Regions from separate parts of the Bacillus mesophilum genome, predicted to be linked through region 1. Evidence: predicted binding sites of a transcription regulator. Region 1 holds the regulator's gene; the other holds the start of a gene.
The links. Region 1 encodes Rex, which represses fermentation and respiration genes when NADH is low (regulators of the CRP and FNR family bind a similar motif). Its sites were predicted from a motif close to TTGTGAAATATTTCACAA; they were not measured.
Positions count from the first base shown of each region.

Region 2: ric (iron-sulfur cluster repair di-iron protein) is a predicted target of Rex. The motif match lies at 2,548-2,565, and genes of this name have one in related genera.

Region 1 covers NZ_WBOT01000009.1:2,194-7,737, reverse strand. The annotation lists gene F7732_RS19770 (CPBP family intramembrane glutamic endopeptidase) at 20-748, shown strand; gene F7732_RS19765 (YdiK family protein) at 745-951, shown strand; gene F7732_RS19760 (redox-sensing transcriptional repressor Rex) at 1,009-1,653, opposite strand; gene moaC (cyclic pyranopterin monophosphate synthase MoaC) at 1,678-2,163, opposite strand; gene F7732_RS19750 (ABC-F family ATP-binding cassette domain-containing protein) at 2,329-4,248, shown strand; gene tsaD (tRNA (adenosine(37)-N6)-threonylcarbamoyltransferase complex transferase subunit TsaD) at 4,494-5,522, opposite strand; gene rimI (ribosomal protein S18-alanine N-acetyltransferase) at 5,519-5,544, opposite strand, start outside.
Region 2 covers NZ_WBOT01000006.1:29,511-35,054, forward strand. The annotation lists gene F7732_RS16900 (YwiC-like family protein) at 1-473, opposite strand, end outside; gene mobB (molybdopterin-guanine dinucleotide biosynthesis protein B) at 626-1,150, opposite strand; gene F7732_RS16910 (molybdopterin molybdotransferase MoeA) at 1,144-2,409, opposite strand; gene ric (iron-sulfur cluster repair di-iron protein) at 2,623-3,303, shown strand; gene moaA (GTP 3',8-cyclase MoaA) at 3,376-4,392, opposite strand; gene F7732_RS16925 (Crp/Fnr family transcriptional regulator) at 4,810-5,511, shown strand.

The DNA of each region.
Region 1 (5,544 bases):
TCATAAGGGAGATCATCATTTGAAAAAAGAATACTGGATTATTTTAATTGTGTATATTGCCATGCAGCTTTCCTCCATTGTCGGCTTGCCGCTTATGGTGTTTGGAAGTGAGCTTATAACTGGCACTAGAATGGATCAAGGTACGGCCGTGTCTTCTTGGCTTGTGATTAGCTTTTCTCTAGCCCTCATCATCATTCTTTTCCTGCTGCGAAAGGATATGAAAGTGGAGCGGAGTTTATCTGAGCAATCATCCGTTGTAAAATCGATCGCCTGGGCCATTGGCGGGGTGTTTTTAGCACTGATTGCACAGTCTGTTGCTGCAAATATTGAATATATGATTGGCATTGAAATGGGTTCAGAGAACACACAGCAAATCATGAGTATCATTGAAACGTCGTCAATTGTTATTCTTGTTGTGTCGATCATTGGACCGATTTTAGAAGAAATCATTTTCCGGAAGATTATTTTCGGCAGCCTGCATAAACGCTTTAACTTTTTCATATCAGCGCTCCTTAGCTCTGTCATCTTTGCGGCAGCACATACTGAATTTGAACATTTGCTTCTCTATTCAGCGATGGGGTTCACGTTTGCCTTTCTATATGTAAAAACAAAACGGATCCTTGTGCCGATCTTTGCTCACGTAGCCATGAATTCTCTTGTAGTCGTCATGCAGCTTAACATGGAAGAAATCGAAAAATGGCTGGAGGAAATGGAACATGTGGCAGCATTTATTGGAGGGTTACTATGAGAAGAACTCCTCTGTTTTCAGGCATCATTTATTTGATCCTTGGCATACTATTTGTCTACATCGCTATTCAAAGTCTTCAGCAAAACGGAGAGTGGGGATTCATGACAAACCTTCTCATTATCATTGCTACCTTTGACATTGGAGCTGGCCTCAAAATGATCAGCTTCCACTTTAAGCTTAAAAATCTTGAAAACAAAAAATGAGCCTGTATAAGGGCTCATTTTTATTTTGAACAAGACATGCTTTCCTGGAGGGATCTCCTACATATCTGCCGGGTAATGTTTTAAGAAATAAATTAATGATTGCAATTCCACGGCTAAGTCGATATGGTGAACCCTGATTGCTGGGGGCACAGTTAATCTAGCAGGAGTAAAGTTTAAAATTCCTTTTACTGTGCTTTGTGAAATTCTATCTGTAATCGTCTGAGCATGCTGAGAAGGTACAGTTAAGATCACAACTTGGATGTCATTTTCTTCAATGACCTTTTCAAGATCGTCCATATGATAAACGGATACATCCCCAATTTTTTGATTAACTTTATCGGGCGAAACATCGAAGCCCACTTCAATTTTTGTATTGTTGTTTTTTAAGAAATTATAGTTTAATAAAGCAGTCCCCAGATTACCAACACCAATTAAACCAACCTTTGTTACTTCATCTTGGTCGAGCGTTTTTCTAAAAAAGGACAGCAGGTAATTCACATTGTAGCCATAGCCTTTTTTTCCAAGTGCTCCAAAGTAAGAAAAATCCCTTCTGATCGTGGCAGAATCAACTTTTACAGCATCACTTAATTCCGCAGACGAAACCCGAAGCTTACCTGATGCATGCAGATTTTTTAAAAATCGATAATACAGCGGTAATCGCTTTGCAGTAGCCTGCGGAATTTTGGTTTGTTCTGTTGACATCATTGTACCTCCGTATTCTCCGTCCTACTCCGTTCTTTTAAAATCCCCATTTTTGCCGCCTGTTTTTTCTATTAAGTAGGTTTCCCCAATGATCATCCCTTTATCGACGGCCTTGCACATATCATATACAGTCAGCGCACAAGCTGAAGCAGCTGTTAACGCTTCCATTTCAACACCTGTGCTGCCTTTTGTTTTGGCAGTAGCCGTAATTTGCAGAATATGATCAGAATCTGTCAGCTTCCATTCAAAAGAAATGTCCACACTTGTAAGCATAATTGGGTGGCACATTGGAATAATGTCAGATGTTTTTTTACTTGCCATAATTCCGGCAACTTGTGCAACGGCTAATACGTCTCCTTTTTTCATACTGTTAGACGTAATCTTGTCGTATATGACCTCATTTACTTTTATACTTGAATGGGCAATAGCTGTGCGAACGGTTTCGGCTTTTTCGCCAATATCAACCATCTTAGCTCTGCCTTCTTCATTAAAATGCGTTAAATCTCCCATATACTAACACCTCACAACAGAATCATACACTATTTTAGGTGCATTTGTGTATAGTTTGTATTCATATTCACATATTTATTTGCAAATTTCTTCAAATAACGCCGGTTTATTGCCGAACCTCAGCGGAATACGATACACTTGTCTTATACTGCAGAGGTGAAAATCATGATACTATTACAAGTTAATCAGCTCAATAAAAGCTTTGGTGCTGATCCAATTTTAACGAATATAAAAATGGAAGTACAAACAAGAGACCGCATTGCGCTCGTTGGACGAAACGGAGCAGGCAAATCGACTTTATTAAAAATAATCGCTGGCCATATCTCTTATGACAGCGGGGAAATCATGAAGCCAAAGGAAGTTGAAATCGGCTATTTGGCGCAAAATACAGGACTTGAATCTGAGCTGACAATTTGGGATGAAATGCTGACCGTTTTTGCTTCTTTACAGCAGCAAGAAAAAGAATTGCGTTCATTAGAAGAAAAGATGTCTGATCCTAACGCAATGAGCAACGAAGAAATGTATAACCGCATTTTAAAAGAATATGATCGCCTTCAGGTCAGCTTTAAAGAGAATGGAGGCTACCAGTATGAAGCAGATATCCGCTCCATTTTACACGGCTTGAACTTTCATACCATAGGATATGATGCGAAAATATCATCCTTAAGCGGCGGACAGAAAACACGGCTTGCGCTCGGAAAGCTGCTCTTAACAAAACCTGATCTGCTTATTCTTGATGAGCCAACAAACCATTTGGACATCGAGACCCTTTCATGGCTCGAATTCTACCTGCAGAGCTATGAAGGAGCTATTTTAATTGTTTCGCATGATCGGTACTTCCTCGACAAGGTTGTTACACAGGTATATGAAATCTCACGTCATCAGATCAAAAGGTTCACCGGAAACTACAGCCGCTATTTAGATCAGAAAGCAGCAGATTTTGAACGTGATATGAAGCAGTATGAAAAGCAGCAGGAAGAGATCTCAAAGCTTCAGGATTTTATTCAGCGAAACCTAGCACGTGCCTCAACGACCAAAAGGGCACAGAGCCGCCGTAAACAATTAGAACGAATGGATGTAATGGATCGTCCCCTTGGCGATGAGAAATCAGCATCTTTTGGCTTTCAAATTGAAAGACAATCAGGCAATGATGTGCTGCAGGTTATGGATCTCGCTATTGGCTATGCAGGTGAAGCAGTTGCTGGAAACCTTTCTTTCCGGATTACTAGAGGAGACAGTGTCGCTTTAGTGGGACCTAATGGGATTGGGAAATCGACTTTGCTGAAGACTATTATTGAAAACCTTCCAGCCTTACAAGGGAAGATCCTGCACGGTTCTAATGTAACGATTGGGTATTATGATCAGCAGCAGGCAGAGCTTACATCCAATAAGCGAGTTTTAAATGAACTTTGGGACGATTATCCGCAAATGCTGGAAAAAGACGTTCGAACCGTTTTAGGTAACTTTCTTTTTTCAGGGGATGATGTATTAAAAACCGTGTCTACGTTAAGCGGCGGCGAAAAAGCGCGTCTTGCTTTAGCCAAATTAATGCTGCAAAAATCCAATTTTCTAATACTGGACGAGCCTACCAATCACCTGGACTTAGACAGTAAAGAGATTCTGGAAAATGCTCTAATTGATTATCCTGGCACTATCTTATTTGTCTCTCATGACCGCTATTTCATTAACCGCATTACATCTAAAGTAATTGAACTATCAAAAGAGGGTGCCGAGGAGTTTCTCGGGGATTACGATTATTATGTGGATAAAAAGAAGGAGCAGGAAGAGCTTGAAAAGTTTGATGCTGTTTCTGCAACTGCTGAATCTGTATCTTCGACTGAAAAAAACAATTATCAATTAGATAAAGAAGCCAAGAAACTGGAACGGCAGCGAAAACGAAGAATAGAAGAGATCGAAAAACAAATTGAAGAGCTTGAACTCAAAATAGAAGAATTTGATCAACTTTTATGTGATCCTGAGGTTTATCAGGACCATGAGAGGGTACTAAAGATAACAACAGATAATGATCTGGCAAAACTTGAGCTTGAAACCCTTCTTGAAGAATGGACTGAGCTAGCAGATTAATTATCGTACCCCCTTTAGGCATTTATTCTCTCTAGAAAGAACCGGGACTATAGTCATCTCGGTTCTTTTTTTATCCACAAATTTATTAACAAAACAAACCTTGAAAAATAAGTATTCCACACACTTTTCCACAATATCCACAAAAAGTTGTTCACTTATCCACATATCCACTATATTTTTCTGAAAATTAATTTATTTATCCACAAAAAATAGCCCCTGTATGAACAGGGACTTTTTCCTACTGTTTAAGAATTGTGGATAGATATATCGAGACCAGGATTAGCATTAAGATTTAACTGTGATCTTATCCCTTTTTCATAATAAATACTGCCAGCAGCTGCAATCATCGCTGCATTATCAGTACATAATGATAAAGGAGGAATGACCAGTTCAATCTCATCAAGAGGTTCAAAGGTTTCCTGTAAGGCTGCACGCAGACCTTTATTAGCCGCCACTCCACCAGCTAATAAAACTTGCTTAACCTTATAGGCCTTTGCTGCCTTTGCTGCTTTTGTAACAAGTACATCAATCACACTTTGCTGAAAGCTGGCAGCTAATGCTTCCGGCTCTATTTTTTCCCCGCGCTGCTCTGCATTGTGGACAGTGTTGATAACCGCTGATTTTAATCCGCTAAAGCTGAAATCATAAGAATCTTCTTCCAGCCATGCACGCGGCAGCGGAATGGTTGGCTCGCCTAGTTGTGCAAGCCGGTCAATATGAGGTCCGCCTGGATAAGGCAGATTTAACGTTCTCGCTACTTTGTCATATGCTTCACCTGCAGCGTCATCTCGTGTTTCTCCGATTACTTCGAAATGACCGTGCTCTTTCATATATACAAGCTCTGTATGTCCTCCAGAAACAACTAGTGACAGCAGCGGAAATTTCATCTCTGTCAATAAGCGGTTCGCATAAATATGACCTGCTATGTGATGAACACCAACAAGCGGAATATTATGTGCAAATGCCAAAGCTTTTGCCGCATTAACTCCTACCAGCAGAGCACCAACCAGCCCTGGCCCTTCCGTTACAGCAATGGCTGTTAAATCAGAGAACGTAATATCTGCTTCCTTCATCGCCTCTTCAATGACAATTGTCATTTGTTCAACATGATGTCTGGAGGCAATTTCCGGAACTACGCCGCCAAATCTTTTATGACTTTCTATTTGAGAAGAGACGATATTCGAAACGATCTCTTTCCCATTTTTCACAATTGCTACAGCTGTTTCATCACAGCTTGTTTCAATTCCCATTATCCATTGATTTTGCTCACTCATAAGTTCACCCACATTACTAAAG
Region 2 (5,544 bases), on a different contig from region 1:
AACGTGCTGCCCGTAAAGAAAAGCAGCGTACAAATTGTGATTAATATACTCAAATCTCTCACATACCCATTGATTAATATAGAACCTGCCAGCCCGGAAAGAGAAAAAATCATGATGGCACATAAATCATTTAAAAACCTCCTGTCTTGATTTTTGGATGAAAAATACATATTTAATAGCATAAACGGAATAAAGAAAATACCTAGCCAAACTAGCTTTGGTTCATGAACTACAGGTACGATCAACAAGAGAAATGCACTAGTAAAATAAACAGCTGTCCAAAGCTTATGCTCTTTTTTCTTTTTTCTTTTAAACAGCAATAGAAATGGATACGTCCCTAAATATAAGAAAAACCATCCTGCAAATAGCGGAAGCATTCTCCAATCAGAATCTCCGGCTGCTGCAGCACCCAGCCAAAATGGAATGATGAGCATTGCCCATGCTCCATGCTGTTTTGGTAAAAATAATTTCATCCGTATCTCCCCCCTGTCTCGTTATCATAAACGATTACGGAATGAAGATAAGTGCTGTATATCACAAATCCGGCAGATAAAGCAGAATGTAATTAAATCCGTAAATAGTGTCAGATGCTTTTACAATCAGATAGAAAAACGGAGCTCAATAATCAAAGCCCCGTTTTACCTCCCTCTATTTCATTTAATAAATACGATACTAGACATTCCATACCAGCTTGATCTTTTATATAAAAACCATTCATTTGCAATTTTTTATCCCAATAAAATTGAATCTTAATGTTTGACAAGTCATGGAGCAGCTGGAGATCATCATCCTTGCGAATTAGTACTGCCTTCGGAAACTCTTCATATTTATGTCCTTCAAGCAATATGAGATCTGGATTGAGACAAGTGGCCATTGCAATTTTCTCATCCAGGGACCAATCCTGCTGTTCTGCATGAAGAATCAGCCTTCCGTCTCCTTCTATTAGAGAAGCAGCTGCTCCAGCTTTTACATGCCTGAATGAATCCTTATCTTCATCTAAGGAAGGCATTCCTCCATGGCCATGATGTTTGATGACGACTGTTCTTTTCCCATTCTCTTTAAGACGGCGAATCACTTGCTCTATGAGAGTCGTCTTTCCGCTATTTTGATATCCAACGATCTGAAAAATAAAAGGGGTTTTTTTTACCATGGCCACTCGCTGCCCGTAAATTCCTCAAGCAGCAGGACGTCTACTTCGTCTCCGTTCAAGTAGCCCCTGCTGCCCCCAGGCAGAATCATTAAAGCATTTGCTCCAGCAAGGCTCATAACAATATTAGATTTATCCATACCGCTTGGTGCAGCAACAAGCTTGCCATCTTCCACACTTAAAATCGCCCTGACAAAGCGGGTGAATGGATTAGCTTTTGGGAAATCGGCTGTTAAAATAGCCTTCTCACGTCTTAAATGAGCTTTTTTAGAAAACAAAAATGTACGGATAATCGGACGCACAAATAATTCAAACCCAACATAGCAGGCGGAAGGATTGCCAGAAAGACCAAACAGAAGTTTTCCATCCAGTTGGGCGACAGTTGTTACACTGCCAGGTCTCATTGCGACTTTATTGAACAATACCTCAGCTCCAAGTTTCTCATAAATAGCGGGCAAGTAATCAAAATCACCGACAGATACTCCGCCTGTTGTAATAAGGAAATCACTCTCGTGCAAGGCATTCTCTACAGCAGTAAAACATGTATCAAAGTCATCCGGCAGCTTGCCTAAATACGAGGCATTCCCGCCTGCTCTTTCAATTTGAGCGGTAATCATTAGTGCATTGCTGTTGCGGATTTTTCCAGGTTCAAGGTCATCTTCTACCTCTAATAACTCAGAGCCTGTTGCAAATAAGGCAATTGCAGGTTTTTTCGCAACGGGTACTTGTGCATATCCAAAAGTAGCCAGCACAGCTTGTATACCGGGATTGATTAAGGTCCCTTTATGAATTAATACTTTTCCCGTTTTAGCATCTTCCCCTTTAAAGGACACATTTTCACCTGGTTTTAATTTACGCTTGGTGGACATATAAGTCTTACCATCTTTTTCGAATGTTTTGGATAGTTCAAGCATTAAGACTGCATCACAGCCTTCGGGCATTTGGGCACCTGTCATAATTCGAACCGCTTCAAAAGCTGCTGGTACCTTGTTTGTAACATGACCTGCACCAATATGATCAATAACTTCAAATTCTATTTCATTGCTCTGTGATGCTTGAGCAGTATCCACTGAGCGGACAGCAAAGCCATCATATGGTGCACGATCAAAGTGCGGAACATCGTGTGTAGCCTTTATATCAGCAGCTAAATATCTGCCATTACTTGTATAAATAGAACTATATTCTGCTTCACCTTTTTTCTCATATTTCATTACCCTCGAAACAGCATCAGCAATTTTGATTGGGTTTCTTTTGTCCAGCAAAACAATCAACTCCTATGTAGTAAACATCTGTAGCTTTTCCATTCTAATTACTATTATAAATCTCTTATTGAGTGAACATCATGAATTAACTCACACTTTTTCCTTCTTTTTAGGAAGGATCATAAACTTTTTCATTTTATGTGATATAAATCACTAAATGCAATTGAAAGGATTAGTAAACTAAAAATACCCCATATCAAGGAGGATACACAAATGATTGTATTAAATGAAGAAAGCATTGTAAAAGAAATTGTAAATGAATACCCAAGGACAAGTGATATTTTTAAACGCTATCAGATCGATTTTTGCTGCGGAGGCAACAATTCCTTATTGCATGCAGTTGAGAATAAAGCAATATCACTGGAGCAGCTAATGAGTGAACTACACGAATCTGTACAAAACGAGCAAAACAAATTGGATCAGCCCGATATTTGGACAAACTCGAGCTCTGAACAATTAATTCAGCATATTCAGGAATATTATCATGCTGAGCTAAAGGAAGAGCTTCCGGCACTTAGCCCTTATGTAACAAAAGTTTCCCGTGTTCATGGAGAGCGTAAACCTGAATTGCTAAGAGTTAATGAACTCTTTTACGCATTAAAAAAAGAATTGCTTGAACACACGGAAAAGGAAGAGCAAGAAGTCTTTCCAATTCTCATTCAACTGGAACAAGACCAAGCAAATCCTGCAGATCAATTGCAATCCTTAATGGAGGAGCATAGAGAGGTTGGTCAGATTTTAGCGGAGCTTCGCTCTGTTACATCCAACTTCACACCTCCTCATGATGCTTGCGGAACATACCGGCTGGTTTACAAACGTCTTGAAAGGCTAGAAGAACAGACATTTATGCATATTCATCTTGAAAACAATATTTTATTTCCAAGATATTCATAATAAAAAGTGAGGGGATTTCCATTGATGGAATCCCCTCTTTTCTTATTGCATTATCTTCAGTCTAATTGCCGTCTATCCTCCGATATAGGACATTTCTATTTTTTTGCGATTAGCTGCTGTTTCTGCCGTTCTTTCATCGGAATATCTGTCTTTTCGCCCATCCCAAATGGAAATAACGCGCTGGCGTATCTCTTCATCACTGGCACCAGCTCTCATAAATTCCTTCAAGTCGTGGCCATTGCCATTAAATAAACAAGTAAAAATCTGTCCATTCGCAGATAATCTTGAGCGTGTGCAGCTTGAACAGAATGATTCAGATACAGAAGTAATAAAACCTACATCAACATTTTTATCTTTATATCGATATCGCTTTGCTACTTCTCCAAAATAATCAGGATCAACTGGATCCAGCAAGAAATGTTCACTTAAAAGATTAAATATTTCTTGTTTAGTCACAACATCGTCCATTTTCCATCCATTTGTGCTTCCAACATCCATATATTCAATAAAGCGAAGCTGAAGTCCCTCTTCTTTACAGAACTTTGCCATAGGTACAATTTCTTCGTCGTTTAAGCCTTTTTTTACAACCATATTGATTTTTACACCTAATCCGGCTTCTTTTGCTGAAGTTATGCCTTTTAAGACGGGTTTTATTCCTACTCCCCGGCCATTGATTTCTCCAAAAAGTTCGTCCTTTAGGCTATCAAGACTGATATTTACTCTCTTAAGTCCTGCTTGCTTTAAGGACTTTGCATATTTCGGCAGCAAAACGGCGTTAGTTGTCAGCCCAATATCGTTTAGCCCTTCAATTTTTGAAAGCATTCCCACAAGAACGGGAAGATCCTTCCTCATTAGCGGCTCCCCGCCAGTTAATCTTATTTTTTCTACTCCAAGATCCACAAATATCCTTGCCAGACGATCAATCTCTTCATAGGTTAATAATTCACTGCGAGGCAGGAAGGCAAAGTCAGGTCCAAATATATCTGCAGGCATACAATACGTGCAGCGAAAATTACAGCGATCTATTACAGATATTCTTAAATCACGTAAAGGTCTTTTTAACTGATCTCTTATGATTGTTTTTGTCATTCTAGTCAACTCCATGATTGCATAATATATTCAGGCTTATATTCACTGAATAATTCACACAATTGCTGATTACAATAGCGGATTTCACAAACTATGCTGCTCTACCTGATAGTTATCCTATTGTTATTACAACATAAATTTATTAGAAAAGGTGAAAAACCTTATAATTGTCATAATTTATCCAAAATCATCATCCAAACACACCATTTTTCATGATTTCATAAAGCTTTCACAGCTTTACAAAATAACAACCGTTATAATAAGAAAAGCGGAGGGCGCTTGCCTAGGGGCGACACCTCGAGCCCCTAGCGCCTGTAGCTGGACATTTAGAAAAGCGGAGGGTGCTTGCCCAGCTAAGAAAAAGTATTAGACGAGCCAGATCGATTTGATATTTTATAATAAAGGCGGTATATTATTATGCCTCAAACGGTTAAAGCTACTCATTCCATAGAAATTAAAGAACTTTTAAAGTTAGCTTATAGAACATTTCAAAGTAAAAAAGGGGAATTCCTTTTTCAAGAAGGTATGCCTGCAAAAGAACTATACATCATTAAGTCTGGGCGAATTCAGATTAGCAAGATTACGACAGATGGAAGAGAACTGGCCCTTAGAATATGCGGAGAAAATGATCTGTGCGGTGAGTTGACCTTGTTCACTGACTCTCCTACCTATTTATTAAGTGCACTGGTTTTAGAAGAAGGAGAGATTGCTGTGGTCAGCAGTGATACCCTTGAGAATGAACTGTTTCGCAACAGTGACCTTGCTTTCGAGTATATGAAGTGGATGAGTGATCATTTTCGCCGAACACAAACAAAGTTCAGAGATCTTGTTTTAAATGGCAAAAAAGGAGCTTTATATTCAACACTTATCCGAATGACAAATAGCTATGGTATTAAAAATACTGATGGCAGTATTTTAATTGACTTGCCATTAACCAACCAGGAATTAGCAAAATTTTGTGCAACTTCAAGAGAAAGCACAAACCGTATATTAAATGAATTGAAAAAGGATCATATCATATCCATTAAGAAGGGTAAAATTACCGTTCATAATCTGCATTTCTTGAAAACAGAAATCGGATGTGAACAATGTCCTGCTGTTTATTGCAATATTGAATAAAGCTGAAACGCAGAGTTGCACTTTACCTCTCAA